One region of the Nocardia sp. PE-7 genome, then DNA from elsewhere that is predicted to be linked to it. Evidence: riboswitches for the same ligand, from Rfam matches in the RefSeq annotation. Region 1 holds a riboswitch; each other region holds the start of a gene.
The links. Region 1 has a riboswitch for S-adenosylmethionine ahead of QX204_RS07385 (amino acid ABC transporter permease). Riboswitches for the same ligand answer to the same signal wherever they lie in the genome.
Positions count from the first base shown of each region.

Region 2: it holds a riboswitch for S-adenosylmethionine, as region 1 does, so the genes downstream of both, QX204_RS02965 (bifunctional o-acetylhomoserine/o-acetylserine sulfhydrylase) here and QX204_RS07385 (amino acid ABC transporter permease) in region 1, are expected to answer to the same signal.
Region 3: it holds a riboswitch for S-adenosylmethionine, as region 1 does, so the genes downstream of both, QX204_RS33980 (aminotransferase class V-fold PLP-dependent enzyme) here and QX204_RS07385 (amino acid ABC transporter permease) in region 1, are expected to answer to the same signal.

Region 1 covers NZ_CP129614.1:1,569,866-1,575,301, forward strand. The annotation lists gene QX204_RS07375 (ABC transporter substrate-binding protein) at 1-826, opposite strand, end outside; gene QX204_RS07380 (amino acid ABC transporter ATP-binding protein) at 857-1,618, opposite strand; gene QX204_RS07385 (amino acid ABC transporter permease) at 1,615-2,622, opposite strand; SAM riboswitch class I at 2,781-2,874, opposite strand; gene QX204_RS07390 (hypothetical protein) at 3,245-3,958, shown strand; gene QX204_RS07395 (glycosyltransferase family 2 protein) at 3,981-5,153, opposite strand; gene QX204_RS07400 (LppM family (lipo)protein) at 5,155-5,436, opposite strand, start outside.
Region 2 covers NZ_CP129614.1:651,099-656,534, forward strand. The annotation lists gene QX204_RS02960 (homoserine O-acetyltransferase MetX) at 1-703, opposite strand, end outside; gene QX204_RS02965 (bifunctional o-acetylhomoserine/o-acetylserine sulfhydrylase) at 700-2,016, opposite strand; SAM riboswitch class IV at 2,099-2,209, opposite strand; gene QX204_RS02970 (TetR family transcriptional regulator) at 2,274-2,996, opposite strand; gene QX204_RS02975 (MFS transporter) at 3,131-4,624, shown strand; gene QX204_RS02980 (NADP-dependent isocitrate dehydrogenase) at 4,935-5,436, shown strand, end outside.
Region 3 covers NZ_CP129614.1:7,278,350-7,283,785, forward strand. The annotation lists gene QX204_RS33970 (Pls/PosA family non-ribosomal peptide synthetase) at 1-1,991, opposite strand, end outside; gene QX204_RS33975 (MarR family winged helix-turn-helix transcriptional regulator) at 2,148-2,582, opposite strand; SAM riboswitch class IV at 2,809-2,923, shown strand; gene QX204_RS33980 (aminotransferase class V-fold PLP-dependent enzyme) at 2,965-4,278, shown strand; gene QX204_RS33985 (excalibur calcium-binding domain-containing protein) at 4,891-5,055, shown strand; gene QX204_RS33990 (hypothetical protein) at 5,061-5,300, opposite strand; gene QX204_RS33995 (Uma2 family endonuclease) at 5,339-5,436, opposite strand, start outside.

The DNA of each region.
Region 1 (5,436 bases):
TCGGGCCGATCAGGCCGTTGTCCTTCTTGGTGAGCGCCGCGATCTCGCCCTGCAGCTGCTCACCCGCGCCCGAGAACGTGGCGATGATCTTGCCGTCACTGGTGGCGGAGTGGTACACGGCCGCGGGGTTCGGGCCGATGTAGCCGTCGATGCGCTTGGAAGCCAGCGCCAAGTAGTAGTCGGTGCTCTGCTGGTAGTAGGCGATGTCGATCGGGGGCAGACCCTCGGCGACGTTCTTCTCGTTCCAGCTCACCAGCAGCTGTTCCTGGTTGGTGCCCGCGCCGATCCCGATCCGCTTGCCCGCCAGGCTCTTGCGGTCGGTGTAGGTCAGTGGGCTGTCCTTCGGGACCTCGAGGGCGACGGTATCGGTGCGGTAGGTGGCGAAGTCGTACTTCTCCTTGCGCTCCTCGGTGACGGTCACGTTCGAGATGAACGCGTCCACCTCACCGGAATCCACGCGCACGAAGTTCTGCGACCAGTCCGCCACCTGGATGTCGAGCTTCAGGCCCAGGATGTCGGCCACCAGGGTGGCGAAGTCGACCTCGGAGCCGATGACGGTCCGGTCGTCGGTGGCGTAGAACCGCAGCGGCGGTACGGAACCGGCGGGACCGGTCACCACCAGCGTGCCGCGGTCGCGGATGGCCTTGGGCACCTCGGCGGCGATCGCGTCGACCTTGGCGGCGCGCACCCTGCCCTCCTGGGCGGGGGACAGGTCGTAGGTGACCGCACCGGCCTGCACGGTGTCGGCGGCCTCGGGATCGGCGGTGCAGCCTGCCGTCAACAGCGTGGCCGCCGCGACGATGCCGATCAGTGTGGAGAGCTTCATCAGTGTCGAACCTGTTCGTGGAAGGGATGATCAGCGCACGCGCGACAGGAATGCCTGCGTGCGTGGATGTGTCGGTTGGTCGAGAACGGTGGCCGCCGGGCCCTGTTCGACGATCTGTCCTTCGTCGAGGAACACCACGGTGTCGGCGACCTCACGGGCGAATCCGATTTCGTGGGTGACGATCACCAGGGCGGTGCCGCTGTGCGCGAGATCGCGGATCACCGCGAGGACCTCGCCCACCAGTTCCGGGTCGAGTGCGGAGGTGGGCTCGTCGAACAGGATCAGCCGTGGCTTCAAGGCGAGCGCCCGCGCGATGGCCACGCGCTGCTGCTGTCCGCCGGAGAGCCGCCGGGGGTAGGCGTCGACGAAATCGGCCAGGCCCACCCGATCCAGGAGCTGTTTCGCCTCGGCGACCACCTCGGCGCGCGGGCGGCGCTGCGCCGAGATCGGGGCGAGCACCACATTGTCGAGCACGGTGAGATGCGGGAACAGGTTGAACTGCTGGAACACGAAGCCGATGTGGCTGCGCTGGGCGCGCACCGCGTGGTCGGGCAGCGAACGCAGGATGTTGCCCCGTTGCCGGTAACCGATCAGCTCACCGTCGACGTGCACCGTGCCCGCGTCCTGCGCTTCCAGATGGTTGAGCACCCGCAGCAGCGTGGACTTGCCGGAGCCGGACGGCCCGATCACGGCGACCACCTCGCCGGTGCCCACCGCCAGATCCACGCCACGCAGCACCTCGGTGCCGTTGTAGGACTTGCGGATTCCGCGCGCCAGCACCGCTGCGGTCATCGGGTTGCTCCTCGGGGTGCGGCCGCACCGGCGGCGATCTCGGCGACCTTGGCGCGGACCCGCTGCCACGGTGTCGGCGGCAGCTCGCGGTGCGCGCCCTTGGCGTAGTGGCGTTCGATGTAGTACTGGACGATCGACAGCGCGGTGGTGAGCACGATGTACCAGACGGTCGCCACCATGAGCAGCGGCACCACTCGGCCGTTGCGGCCGAAGATCACCTGCACCTGGTAGAACAGCTCGGCGATCGCCATCACCGACACGATCGAGGTGCCCTTGAACAGGCTGATCACCTCGTTGGCCGCGTTCGGCAGAATCGAGCGCATCGCCTGCGGCAACACGATCGTGCGGAATTGCCGCCAGCGCGGAATGCCCAGCGCGGCGGCGGCTTCGAGCTGACCGTCGTCCACGGCGAGCAGACCCGCACGGATCAGTTCGGCCGAGTACGCCGCCTGATGCAGGGCCAGACCGATCACCGCCGCGGTGAAACCACTGATCACGCCGTTGACTTCGAAATCGAAGAAGGCCGGTCCGAACGGAATACCCACGGACAGGCGGGGATACAGGTACGCGATGTTGAACCAGAACAGCAGCTGCACGATCAGCGGGATCGAACGGAACGCCCAGATGTAGGTCCACGCGATCACCCGCAGGACGGGATTGTTCGACACCCGCCCGATCGCCAGCAGCGTGCCGAGCACGAAACCGAGAACGGTGCCCCACAGGGTCAGCTCGATGGTCACCTTCAGCGCGGCCATCACCGACTTCGCGGTGAAGTACTGGGCGAAAGTGCCCCAGTCCCAGCCCGGATTGGTGATCAGACCGTGCGCGAACTGGGCTACCACCACGAGCGCGACCGCCCCGACGGCCCAACGCCACGGGTGCCACGATCCGGCGATCCGGGGGAGATCCTCGGGCGCCTTGTCGGCGGATTCCGGCTCAGTGGGGGGAGCGTCGCCGGGCGGTAAGGGCGCGGTCTCGGCGCCGGATACGGCAGACGCGGTCATGGGAGTCCTTCGAAAAACAGTGGAACGAGGCACGGTGACCTCCACCCGGCCAGCGACGGGTTCGCGATCTGGCGGCGCTCAGACCCGACACGCCGTCGCTGTCACCCGGCACTGGTCGATATGTCGGCGGCGGTAGCCCACGGTCAGCACGAAAATCTCCTCCATCGATCCCGGCAGAAGCACCCACACCCCGAAACGGGCGGGTTGCTGCGACGTCATCGAGCCAGGTCTCTCGGTCGCTCTGGATGGTTGCGCCCCGGGTTCGTGGCCCGAGCTGAATCAGCATGTGGCATATGCACGACTGCGCACAACGGTAGAAATCATCGTGAGCGCAGAGCTTGGAGGCGGCCGTGGACGCAGTCATAATTGCCCCGGTTCGGCGTGGTCAGTGACCCGCGGACGGTCGTGATCGGGGGGCGAGACGATCGGTCGTCCACGCGGGTGACACGGGAGTGCTGCGCGGTGGTCGCCGGATCGGGCGGCGAGTTGCGGGCGGACATCGAGCTGCGGTCGCTGCGAGATTGCGACGCGCCGAACGGCGGGTTACTTCACCTGCCCTGATTCACTCCTCGCACGCGGTAGCGTCGGGCTCCTCTGCGTCGATGAGGAGTACGTCGTGATCATGCCGCGTCGTTCCACCACACTGACCTCGCTGATGGCATGCGCCGCCGCGCTGCTGCTGGCCGTGCCCTCGGCCGCCGGCGAACCGGCCGCGCCGGTGACGCCTGTTGTCACCAGGGACGCACCGAACGCCACGCCCGCGGCGGGGCCGGGTGATCTGCTCGCTGCCTACCAAACCGTCGTCGAGACGCTGAAAGCCATGGGGATCCAGCCGTTCCTCTACCCCACGGTCGCCGCGAACTGCACCGGTGACGGTGCGGGCCTCGTCCCGGCGGTCGCGGGCGCGGTACCCGGCCCCTGGCCGACGAATTCCCTCCCGCTCCCCGGGCTCGATCTCTCGGCCGTGAAATCCGGTCAGACGCTGTTCACCTTCCTGCCCTACGGGCTCGCGCCCGACACCTCCGCCACGAAGACCTCCGGCATGCAGGTGGCCTGGCTCAATATCAGCACCGGGCGGGGCGGGATGGCCTCGATGGGTCCGATCGCCGACATCGTGCGTGCGATGGTGCCGCCCGAGGTTCCCGTCGAGTTGCGTCCGCTCGCCGAGACCGCCATTCGTGACTTCCTCTTCGCCGCGATCCCGGTCGGCGGTGTTCGTGCTGTGCCTGTCGATACCGGTCGGGGCACTGTGCTGGCCGCCGTCTTCGGCACCACCGACAACGCGGGCCGGTCCTGTTTCTTCTTTCCGACCATCGGGATCACCGAAGTGGAGTGAGCGCACCGTCCGACGGTGGGGCTCAGGCGCGTTGGGCGACCGGGTTGTCGGGAGTGACCAGGGGGCGCTGTTTCCAGCGCAAGCGTCCGGTGCGGTGACGATGGTGCGAGCGGATCCACAGGCTGAGGTAGTGGGCCACCGAGAGCGGGTGGGCAACGGCCGAAGCCAGGTCGGGACCCGTAGGCGCTCGACGGGTCTCGATGGTGCGGGCGGTGATTCGGCTCGTGACGGCGGCCAGGTAGCCGAGCAGACCTGCCCGGCGGGTGCGGCCGCGGCCGAAGACCGCTGCCAGCGGGGGGATCCAATAGGCAAGGGCGGCAAGGATCGCGATGGCCGCGCCGGTGTCGAGACGGCCGCCGTAGGCCGACCACAGCCAGCGGGTGTAGCCGTCGGTGAGCTCGGTGGGGCCGGTATACATTCGGGTTCTGGCGGCCGGGCCCGCGGTCACCAGGGCGGTGCGGTGGCCTGCGCGACGCACGGCACGGGCGAGGTCGAGATCCTCGGTGGCGCTGGCCGCTACGGCCGCGTGACCACCACCCGCGCGGTAGGCCTCGGCGTCGACGGCGAGGAACTGCCCGCACGCGACGGCGGTGGACGGTCGCAGACTGTGATTGGCCGGGCCGACCGGCAGGGTCGACGCCCACGACCACGCGAGCAACGGCTGGACCAAGCGCTCGGTGGTCGAACCTGCTTCCTGGATCGGCCAGGCCGACACCAAACCCGCACAGCGCCTGCGTAATTCGGTCACCGCCGCGGCGACGGCGTGCGGTGCGAGGCGGACGTCGGCGTCGACGAAGACCAGGGCGGCCGCGTCGGTGCGGGCGGCGAGGCGCGCGCAGGCGGCGGCTTTGCCGGTCCAGCCGGGGGCGGGGTGGGCGGCCGAGCGCAGGACGGTGAAGCGCTCGTCCGCGGCGATCGCGGCCAGTGCGGCTTCATAGGTGTCGTCGGTGGACGCGTCGTCGAGGATCAGCACATTCATCCGGGGGACGCCGGTTTGGGCGCGGAGGTCGGCGATCAGCGCGGGCAGGCGGGCGGCTTCGTCACGGGCGGGGACGCACACCGTGACCGGTTCGATCACCCCCGCCACCCCGCGTGGCAGGGTGCGCAGGGTGACCAGGTTGTAGGCGGCGGTGGTCGCGCCGAGCGCGGCCAGACCCGTGCCGACCCAGGTCAGGTAGCGGGCCGCCGCGCCCACGTCAACGGCCCAGTCTGCGACTGGCGATCTCGCGCCACATCTCGGAGGGGGAGAAGCCGCCGCGCGGCGCGTTCGGCGGGCCGGGGTTGCGATCACGGAACGCCAGTCCCGCGATCAGCGCGGCCACCGCGAGGGTGATGCCGCCGACGATGCCCGCCCAGCCCGCGAACGAACGGGTGTTGGGGTCGGCGTACTTCACCTCGGCGCGCATGGTCGACACCTCGCCCGCGGGCAGCTTCCACGACACGGTGTTCTCGCTGTCGGTGGTCTCGCGGGTGCCGTT
Region 2 (5,436 bases), 920 kb from region 1:
TGCGCCGGGCCAGGCCCATGCCGGTCATCGGCGCGCGGCCGGTGCCGTGATAGTCGCCGCCCTGCCAGTCGGGATCGGCCGTGATGACGGCCATCTGAGTGGTCTGGGTGCCGATCTGATCGGCGGTGGCGCGGGCGCCGACGGCCAGCACGAGCGCGGCGCTGACCCGCTCCGGCAGGCCGATGATCCACTCGAGCACCCGCATGCCGCCCATCGAGCCGCCGACCACAGCGCCGAGCCGCTCGATCCCGAGCACCTCGAACAACTGTGCTTCGGCTTTCACCTGGTCACGGATATTCAGCTCGGGAAACCGTGCGCCCCAAGGCTTTCCGTCGGAGGCGAGCGAGGACGGGCCGGTGCTGCCCTTGCAGCCGCCCAGCACGTTGGTCGCGATCACACACCACTCGTCGGTGTCGATCGGCGCGCCGGGCCCGACCATGCCCTCCCACCAGCCGGGCGCCCCGTCGGGCCCACCGACGACATGGGAGTCGCCGGTGAGCGCGTGTTCGACGAGCACCACATTGTCCAGCGTGGGCGAGAGCTCGCCCCACCGTTGCACCGCCAGCCGCACATCGGGGACGACGGCGCCGTTCTCCAGCGCCACATCCCCGATGGCGACCACGCCGACGCGCCCGTCCGGCGGTGGCAGCAGGGCCACCCCGGTTCCGGGTCGGGCGATCGGCGATTCGGTGCTCACGGTCACGTCGTCGCCGCCGCGAACCCGGCCCGCAGATCGGCCAGAATGTCGTCGATTCCCTCGATGCCCACCGCGAGCCTGACCAGGCCGGGCGTGACGCCGGCCGCCAGCTGCTCTTCGGGCGTCAACTGCGAGTGCGTGGTCGACGCCGGGTGAATCACGAGTGAACGCACATCACCGATGTTAGCTACATGGCTGTGCAGGCTGAGCGCGTCCACGAACTTCTTGCCCGCGTCGACGCCGCCCGCCAGCTCGAATGCCACGATCGCGCCCGCACCCTTGGGCGCCAGCTCCTTGGCCCGCGCGTGCCAGGGCGAGGACTCGAGGCCCGCGTAGAACACCGCGTCGACGCCCGGCTGCTCGGCGACGAACTTCGCGACCGTCTCGGCATTGCTGACATGTCGCTCGACCCGCAGGCTCAAGGTCTCGATGCCCTGCGCGATGAGGAACGCGTTGAACGGCGACACCGCAGCGCCCAGATCGCGCAGCAACTGCACCCGCGCCTTGAGCGCGAACGCGGGCGCGCCCAGATCGGCGAACACCGCGCCGTGGTAGCTCGGATCGGGCTCGGTGAAGCCGGGGAAGCGCGCGTTGCCGTCGGCGTCGCGCACCGTCCAGTCGAACGCGCCGCCGTCGACGATCACGCCCGCCACGGCCGCGCCGTGCCCACCCAGGTACTTCGTCGCCGAATGCACGACGATGTCGGCGCCGTGGGCCAGCGGCTGGATCAGGTACGGGGTGGCGACGGTGTTGTCCACGATCAGCGGAATGCCGTTCGCGTGCGCGACACCGGCGATACCGGGGATGTCGAACACCGCGCTGCTCGGGTTGGCGATGGTCTCGCCGTAGAACGCCTTGGTGTTCGGCTGGATCGCGGCCTTCCACTGCTCGAGGTCATCGGGGTCCTCGACGAACGAGACCGTGATCCCCAGCTTGGGCAGCGAGTAGTGGAAGAGGTTGTAGGTGCCGCCGTAGAGGTGCGGGCTGGACACGATGTGGTCGCCCGCGCTCGCCAGGTTCAGGATCGCGTAGGTCTCCGCGGCCTGGCCCGAGGCCAGCAGCAGCGCCGCGACGCCGCCTTCGAGCGCGGCCACGCGCTGCTCCACCGCGTCCTGGGTGGGGTTCATGATCCGGGTGTAGATGTTGCCCGGCTCGGCGAGACCGAACAGCGCGGCGGCGTGATCGGTGTCGCGGAACGCGTACGAAGTGGTCTGGTAGATCGGCAGTGCGCGCGCGCCGGTGGCGGCGTCGGGTGCCTGGCCCGCGTGGACCTGCTTGGTCTCGAAGGACCAGTTCTCGGGCAGGGAAGAGTCAGTCATGTCGTGCTCCAAAGGGTGTCAGCCGGGGGGATCTCGTCAACTGGGTCGGATCGACTGGCAACAACACATGGGGGCCTCCTGCAGTGCGCGCTTGCCCTCGACTTTCGAGAGCCCGGTCATCACCCGGAGCACCCCACCGCAGCTGGAGGGTTGCCGACCAGCGAGCCGGGGCTTGGCGCTGGTACTCATGACCTTGCCGTCATGTTAACCGGAGATCTCCCGCGGGCGGAAACTTCCCCCGCATTTCCCGCCGAAGATCACTCGTCGGACGGTGTGCCGAAGCCTGGCGTGTCGTCCACCGGTGCGCCACAGACCTGCCGCAAGCCGTGGTAGGCGCGCAGCACGGCGTCGCGGGTGACCCGAACGGCTACCGCCGGTGATCCGCTCAGCAGTGCCTGTTCGGTATCGGCGACCGAGATATGGCAGAGCATCTGCCAGATGCCGGCCACCAGCTTCACCGTGAAGTCCTCCGGTGACGTGCCCATCCGTTGCGCGAGCTCGGTGCACACCGCGACGTTCTTCTTCTCGGCGTATTCCAGCGCGCGCGCGTTGACCGACTGGCTGGTGCGCATGATCCGCTGCATCTGCAGGAACTGGCGGATGAACCGGATGCCGTCCGCGTCCGCCTCGGCCTGGACCACCGTCAGGTAGGCGCCACACAGTGCCTGGAGTTCGTTGCCGGTGTTCGGCTGGGAGCGCAGCGCGACGGCGACGGAGGCCCCGAAGTCGTCGATCGGGGCCAGCACGATGTCTTCCTTGAGCGCGAAGTACCGGTTGACGGTGCGCGGGGACACGTCGGCGCCCGCGGCGATCTGCTCGACCGTCGTCGCGTCGAACCCTTGGCTGTCGCACAGCTCGAGCCCGACCGCCACGATCGCGGCCTTGGTCTGGAGCTTCTTGCGCTCGCGCAGGCCCAGCGGCGCGTCGGCAGCCGGTTCGGTCGTCCGGTCGGCGCTGATCGGAGTGGTCGAGTCCAGCATGCTCTCAGCCTACCGTGTCGGCGGCTTTATCTGTCCAAGTAGGCCAATTGGCGCATTCAGACATTTTTCTCTTGACGCCAATTGTCTCGGAGTGCCAGGATTGGTCCACGCCAATCGAGCGACGAGGAGTCCTGGTGACCGGCACCGAGGTATTGACGAAACATGTTGATCAACAACAGAATTCGATGCGATGGTGGGCGTTGGTCGTGCTCTCCGCCGCCCAGCTGATGGTGGTGCTCGACGCCACCGTGATCACGATCGCCCTGCCGTACGCCCAGCGTGACCTGGGGATCAGCGACGGCGACAAACAGTGGGCGCTCACCGCGTACACGCTCATCTTCGGCGGGCTGCTGCTGCTCGGCGGCCGGATGGCCGACTATCTGGGCCGACGCCGGATCTTCCTGGTCGGTCTGGTCGGCTTCGCCGCCGCGTCGGCGCTGGCGGGGCTCGCGCAGACCGGCCCGCAGTTGTTCATCGGCCGAGGTCTGCAGGGTGCGTTCGCCGCGCTGCTCGCCCCCGCGGCCCTGTCGCTGCTGTCGGTGATCTTCACCGATGTGCAGGAGCGGGCCCGCGCGTTCGCGGTGTTCGCGGGTATCACCGCGGGTGGTATCGCGTTCGGGCTGATCGTGGGTGGTGCGCTCACCGAGTTCGCGTCGTGGCGGTGGACGCTGTTGATGAATACGCCGATCGCGCTCATCGCGGTGGCCGGTGCGGTGGCGGTGATCGCGCGCGATATCCCGGTGCCCAGGACCGGCGGCTACGACCTGCCCGGCGCCGTCACCGTGACATTCGGCTTGGTGTCGATCGTCTACGGATTCAGTCGCGCCGCCGAACACGGGTGGCTGGCGGGCAGCACCCTCGGCCTGCTCGGGGCGGGCTTCGCCTTGCTCATCGCGTTCGTCCTCATCGAGGCGCGCTCGGCGAATCCGCTGCTGCCCTTGCGAATTCCGGGTGAGATCAATCGAGGCGGCGCCTTGCTGGCCGCGCTGCTCATCCCGATCGCGATGTTCGCCATGTTCTTGTTCCTGAGCTTCTACTACCAGAACACCCTCGGCTATTCGCCGCTGAAGGCAGGCATCGCGTTCCTGCCGTTCCCGGTGGGCATCGGGATCGCGGCGGGCATCACCAGTTCGTTGATGCCCAAGTTCGGGCCGCGCCCGCTGATGGTGGTCGGTGCGTTGCTCGGCGTCGTCGGGCTGCTGTGGCTGGCGCAACTGAGCTATGGCGACGGGTACGCGCTGAGCGTGCTGCCGGCGCAGTTGTTGATGGCGCTCGGCATGGGCCCGCTGTTCGTCGGGATGCAGGCCGTCGCGCTGCATCAGGTCGACGCCGAGGACTCCGGCGTCGCCAGCGCCCTGCTCAATGCCGCCCAGCAGGTCGGTGGTGCCGTCGGCACCGCGCTGCTGACCACCCTCTCGGTCCAGGCCGCCGAGAACTACGTCACCGACAACCCCACCGTCGACCACCTGATCGAGCGCGCCTCGATCTACAGCTACGACGTCGCGTTCTATATCGGCGCCGGCTTCTTCCTCGCCGCCGCCGTGGTGATCGCGGTAATGATCCGCGACAAGCCGGAGAATCTGATCGAAGGCGACGAGCACGCGGCCGCCGTACCGATCGCGGTCTGACCTGCTCGACCGGGCCCGCGTCACCGTTCCTCGGTGCGCGGGCCCCGCCGTGTTACTACTCAGTAGCCGGTCAAGGCCCGATCGGGCGCCGGCACGCGGTCGGGGCGGAGTAGCTTCGAGGAGTCCCGCACAGCGGGCCCTCCCATCGCGGTGAGGTGGGGGACAGCAGTACGCTCGTCTTGTTTGCACCACACGTCCCGCAGACAACGCGGGGCATATACGTTGTCTGTTGGAACTGCTGGGGTCCGCTCACAAGCGTGTTCGCCTAGCCGTGCAATAAGGGCACCCACCGAGGAGGACACGAAGATCCATGTCCAAGATCAAGGTTGAAGGCACCGTTGTAGAACTCGACGGCGACGAGATGACCCGGATCATCTGGCAGTTCATCAAGGACAAGCTGATCCATCCCTATCTCGACGTGAACCTCGAGTACTACGACCTCGGCATCGAGTACCGCGACAAGACAGACGACCAGGTCACCGTCGACGCGGCCAATGCCATCAAGAAGTACGGCGTCGGCGTGAAATGCGCCACCATCACCCCCGACGAAGCGCGGGTGAAAGAATTCGGCCTCAAGAAGATGTGGCGCTCGCCCAACGGCACCATCCGAAACATTCTGGGTGGCACCATCTTCCGCGCGCCGATCATCATCTCCAATGTGCCCCGCTTGGTGCCCGGCTGGACCAAGCCGATCATCATCGGCCGTCACGCTTTCGGCGACCAGTACCGCGCCACCGACTTCAAGGTCTACGAGGCGGGCACCGTCACGCTGACCTTCACGCCGGAAGACGGCAGCGAGCCGATCGTGCACG
Region 3 (5,436 bases), 1.6 Mb from region 1:
CCGACCACGCAGATCGTCATCCGGCCGATCGGCGAGATGAACAGCACGAACGCCAGCAGGATCCACCACCACGACAGGCGCGGCAGCCACGGCAGCGAACCCGACCAACCCGCGATGCCCGAGACCACGGTCAGCCAGGTGACCCACTGCAATCCGGTGAGGGTGGTCAGCGGAATCGTGGCGAGTACCTGGGTGATCTGCGCGCGCAGCGGTGTCGGTTCGACGACGCGCACGTCGACGGCCGCGACCGGGGCGCTGCCGTCGAGGAGCTCGACCAGCGAGCCGAGTCGCGGGTGGTCGTAGAGATCGGCGACGGTGACGTGTGGGTACCGCTCACGCAACGCGCCGACGAGTTGGGCCGCCGAGAGCGAACCGCCGCCCAGATCGAAGAATTCCGCATCGAGGTCGGTGGGTTCGGCGCCCAGGATCGCGTCCCACAGACTCGCCACCCAGGCCGCCGTGCCCGACAGCCCTGTCTCGGCGGGTTCGTCGGTGCTCGGCAGCGGCCACGGCAGCGCGTCGCGGTCGACCTTGCCGGAGGTGCGCGTAGGCAAATCGGCGACGATCGCCAGGCGCGGCACCAGCGGCGCCGGAAGTTGTTCGGCCAGAATCTCTCTGGCCTTCTTCACGTCGAAATCGGGACCGGCGCCGGTGAGGTAGCCGACGAGGATCTTGTTGCCCGCCTTGGTGGTTCGGATCGCGGCAGCAGCACCGCTGACACCGGGCAGGTGCTGTAGCGCATTGTCGAGCTCGCCGAGCTCGATGCGACGGCCGCCGATCTTGATCTGGTCGTCGGCGCGGCCGAGGAAGATCAGGCCCTGGTAGTCGTTGCGGACCAAATCGCCACTGCGATAAGCGCGTTCCCAGCCGAGCGAGGGCAGCGGGGCGTACTTCTCGGCGTCCTTGGCGGGATCGAGATAGCGGGCGAGACCGACGCCGCCGATCACGAGTTCACCGGTCTCGCCTTCGGCCACCGGGTTGCCCTGGGGGTCGACGACAGCCAGATCCCAGCCGTCGAGGGGCAGGCCGATCCGAACGGGCATCTCGCCGGTGAGCAGGGCGGCGCAGGCGACGACGGTCGCCTCGGTGGGGCCGTAGGTGTTCCACACTTCGCGGTCGGCGCCGGCGAGCCGTTCGGCCAGTTCCGGGGGCACCGCTTCGCCGCCGAAGATCAACAGCCGCACCGATTCCAGCGCTTCGGCGGGCCAGGTCGCGGCCAGCGTGGGCACCGTGGAGACGATGCTGATCTCGCGGCGCATCAACCACGGGCCGAGGTCGGCGCCGGTGCGCACCAGGTCGCGCGGGGCGGGGACGAGGCAGGCGCCGTTGCGCCAGGCCAGCCACATTTCCTCGCAGGAGGCGTCGAAGGCCACCGAGAGTCCGGCCAGCACGCGGTCGCCGGGACTGATCGGGGCCTTCTGCAGGAACAGGCGGGCTTCGGCGTCGACGAAGGCGGCGGCGTTGCGATGGGTGACCGCCACGCCCTTGGGGGTGCCGGTGGAGCCGGAGGTGAAGATGATCCACGCGTCGTCGGCGGGGGTGGGCAGGGTGTTCCAGTCGTGTTCGCCCGTAGCCGTGGTGGCCGACTCGATGCCGTCGCCGGTGGCGATCGCGCTCACCCGCGCCTCGCCGAAGACGAGTTTGGCTCGCTCCTGCGGGTCGTCGGCGTCGACGGGCACGTAGGCCGCGCCGCAGTAGAGCACGGCCAGAATCGTCACGTAGAGCTCGGCGCTGCCCGACGGCATCCGTACGCCCACCCGGTCGCCCGGTCGCACGCCCGCCTCGGTGAGCTCGGCCATCCTGGCCTCGATCGCGGCGATCAGTTCCATGTAGCTGAGCACGACGGTGCCGTCGTCGACGGCCGGTGCGTCAGGGTGGGCGAGGGCGGTGCTGGTCAGGATGTCGACCAGGGTGCGCGGCGGTGCGGCGAGATCGGCGCGCAGCAGCGGGTCGCGAAGAACCGCCGCTACCTCAGTGCGTGGCTCGAGCATCGTGCTCAGTCCACCTCTCATCGGTTGACCCCCATCGGTGGTGTCTGTTGTTTCATGAACGGGTTACCGGAGGGCAAACGGGATGGTCACCAGATGCCAACGGTACTCGGTGCGGGTATTGCCGGACGGCAGGGAAGCGCGTGCCGTCGGCGCTGTTCACGACGGCGATTCCGGCATCTCGCCGAGGGCGGTGATCGCCAGCCGGTGCAGCGTCCGTTGTTCTTCTTCGTCCAGGCGTCCCAGCACGCGCGCGGTGGCCTCGGCGATCAGCTTGTCGGTGCGTTTGCACTGCTTGCGCCCCGCCTCGGTGATCCGCAGCCGGTATTTGCGGCGATCCTTGCCGTCGCGGGTGCGTTCGACCAGTTCGGCGCGTTCCAGCGCGTCTATCAGGCGGACGACTTCACTGCGGTCGATACCGAGCGCGTCGCCCACTTTCTTCTGCGTCAGGTCGGCGTTCTCGGAGATGAAGGTGAGCACCCAATGATCGCGCAACGGGACGTCGATCTCGGCGTGCAGCGCCTTGGTGAGCCGTCCGAGCGCGTACACCGGGTAGCGCGGCAGGCCGCGGACGGAGTTCGTGTTCGTGGACATGAGAGGGAACTCTAGCAAATGGTGGAGGTTCCCAATCATTCGGTTACTCCACCATGGGGTGTGTAGATGGTTGAGAAATGGGTGTGAGCAGGCAACTCCGGGCAATCCTGCGAATCGCGTCAGCGTGCGGCTAACTCGGCGTGTCGGGTCTAGAGGGCGGCGACTCGGCGCGCGGTCGACGAAAGGTGGTTGACAGGTCCGGCGGTCGTCTGTCACTCTCATTTCAGGTCACGAGTACCAGCGTTCAGCCCCGGCTTGCTGGTCGGCAACCCTCCTCCGCGGTGGGGTGCTCCGGGTGACGACCAGGCCGACGTCCGAATTGGGCGCGGCAAGCGCGGGCCACCTCTTTTGGAGCGGGTCCCTGAGCCGACGGGATTTCGTCATGACTGCTGTAATCGACCCCACCTGTGCCATCGCCGCCGTTTCCGGTGCCGACCTGCGGGTTCCGCTCGTTCAAGGCGGCACCAGCTCCTACGCCAACTTCGACTACGCCGCGAGTGCGCCGGCATTGAAGCAGGTCACCGACCGTATTTCGCAGTTGCTGCCGTACTACGCCAGCGTGCACCGGGGTGCGGGCTACGCCTCGCGGATCTCGACCGAGTGCTACGAGGCTTCCCGTGGCGCGGTCGCCCGGTTCCTCGACGCCGACGACGACCAGGTCGTCGTGTTCACCCGCAACACCACCGATTCGCTGAACCTGCTGGCCGGATGCGTGCCGGGGGAGACCGTGGTGCTCGATATCGAGCACCACGCCAACTTCCTGCCGTGGACCGCGCACGGTCGCCGGGTGGTGCGGGCCGCCGCCACCGTCGAGGAGACGATTCAGCGAGTCGTCGCCGAGCTGTGCAGCAAGCCCGCCGCGCTGCTCGCGGTGACCGGGGCCTCCAATGTCACCGGTGAGGTGCTGCCGCTGGAGCGCCTCGCGACCATCGCTCACCTGTGCGGTGCGCGCATCCTCGTCGATGCCGCGCAGCTGGCCCCCCATCGGCGGATCTCCCTGCGCGAGAGCGGGATCGACTATCTCGCCTTCTCCGGGCACAAGCTGTACGCGCCGTTCGGTTCGGGCGTGCTGGTCGGCCGACGCGACTGGCTGGACCAGGGTGAGCCGTACCTGGCGGGCGGCGGTGCGGTGCGCAGTGTCGGTGTGTCGGAGGTCGAATGGGCTTGCGCGCCGCAGCGGCACGAGGCCGGTTCGCCGAATGTTCTGGGCGCGGCCGCTATTGCCGCCGCGTGCGACGCGCTCGCCGCGATCGACCCCGCCGAACTCGTTGCGCACGAACGCTTTCTGGCGGACCGTCTGCGCGACGGTTTGTCCGCGATCGCAGGCGTCGACCTGGTCAGCATCTGGTCCGACAGCCCCGATTGCGTCGGCATCGTCGCTTTCACCGTCGCCGACCACGCCCCCGGTAAGGTCGCCGCCTACCTCTCCGCCGAACACGCCATCGGCGTCCGCGACGGCCGTTTCTGCGCCCACCCGCTGCTCGCGAGCCTCGGTCTCGATGCCGCTCTCCGCGCCAGCATCGGCCTCGGCACCACGGCCGCCGACGTAGACCGCCTGATCGAAGCGGTCTCCACGTTGGTCACCAACGGCCCCACCTGGGAATACGCCGTCACCGACGGCCACTGGAACCCCACCCCCGAAACTCGCCCCCTCACCGCTTCCCCCGACGGCGCGGCCCCCTGCCTGATCGGCTGAATGCAAGACCCACCGTGGTCGTGCGATCAGGCCTCACCAGTGGGAACACGTATCGAAAAGGGGCGGATCGCGCGATTGCGTCGGTCGCGGCACCCGTTTGGGGAGAGGGAAATGGTGTATCGGCGGCCGGGATAGTTGGCGAATCCAGGTCGAGTAATCTTGCGGTTGACCACTGGTGGATCGGGGAACGGGAGTCGGATCCGTCGCGATGAAGCCGCGGAGATAGTCCGAATCCTTAGGGGAACCGTGACTGGACCGATTCAGCCATCTGATCCATGGGCTCGTCCGCCGAGGCAGCGGGCAAAGAAGCGTCGCTGGCCTTTGGTGGTCGGGATCGGTGTGGGGGGTGTAGTCGGCCTATCTGTGATCGGCACTCTCGCCGAAGACAATTCGTCGCCAGAACCGCAGACGACCACCTCCTCGTCAAGCCGAACCACCCAGCCATCAACGACCGCGAACGCTTCGACCACTACCACTTCTGCGGTGGCATCGACAGTTTCGATCCCGCCGTTAATCGCGCCGACTACCACCGTTGATCTTCCGATCGTCCCGACAACGACTATCCAGCTGCCGCCGCCTGCAGATGTCCCGCTGCCTACCACCACACTGGAAGTGCCAACTCCGAGGGCTGGTGCGACTGCGCCACAAACTCCTGCGAGCGCCTATTACAAGAACTGTGAGGCAGCCAGGGCCGCCGGTGCCGCCCCGATCCACATTGGTGAACCCGGTTACCGACCAGAGCTCGACCGGAACAAGGATGGCGTGGCCTGCGAATAGGGCGATCAGGTATCCATCGAACGAATGACGTCCCCGACGCGGACATGATGGGAAATCTCATCCGAGAAGGTCAGTGAGAATTCGCCTTTCGGGGAGCGATGGATCTCGAGCGCCCGAAGGACTCCATGGGCGATGACCTCGCCCGCCCGCCGAAGCTCGACAGCGCTGCCGACGTCGAAATCGCCGATCGCGTGGCCGACGACGAACGGGTCCGGTCTGAAACTGACCGGGAAGACGCCGGTCACCCGAAACTCACTCATGGAGACAAGTTTCCGCTCAGGTATCAGTCGAGATCCGCGTCGAGGGCATCCCAGGTGATGGTGACGTCGAGCGGATCGGTGATCGCGATCGCGGTGGGGCTGTGGGATCTGAAGCGGGTTT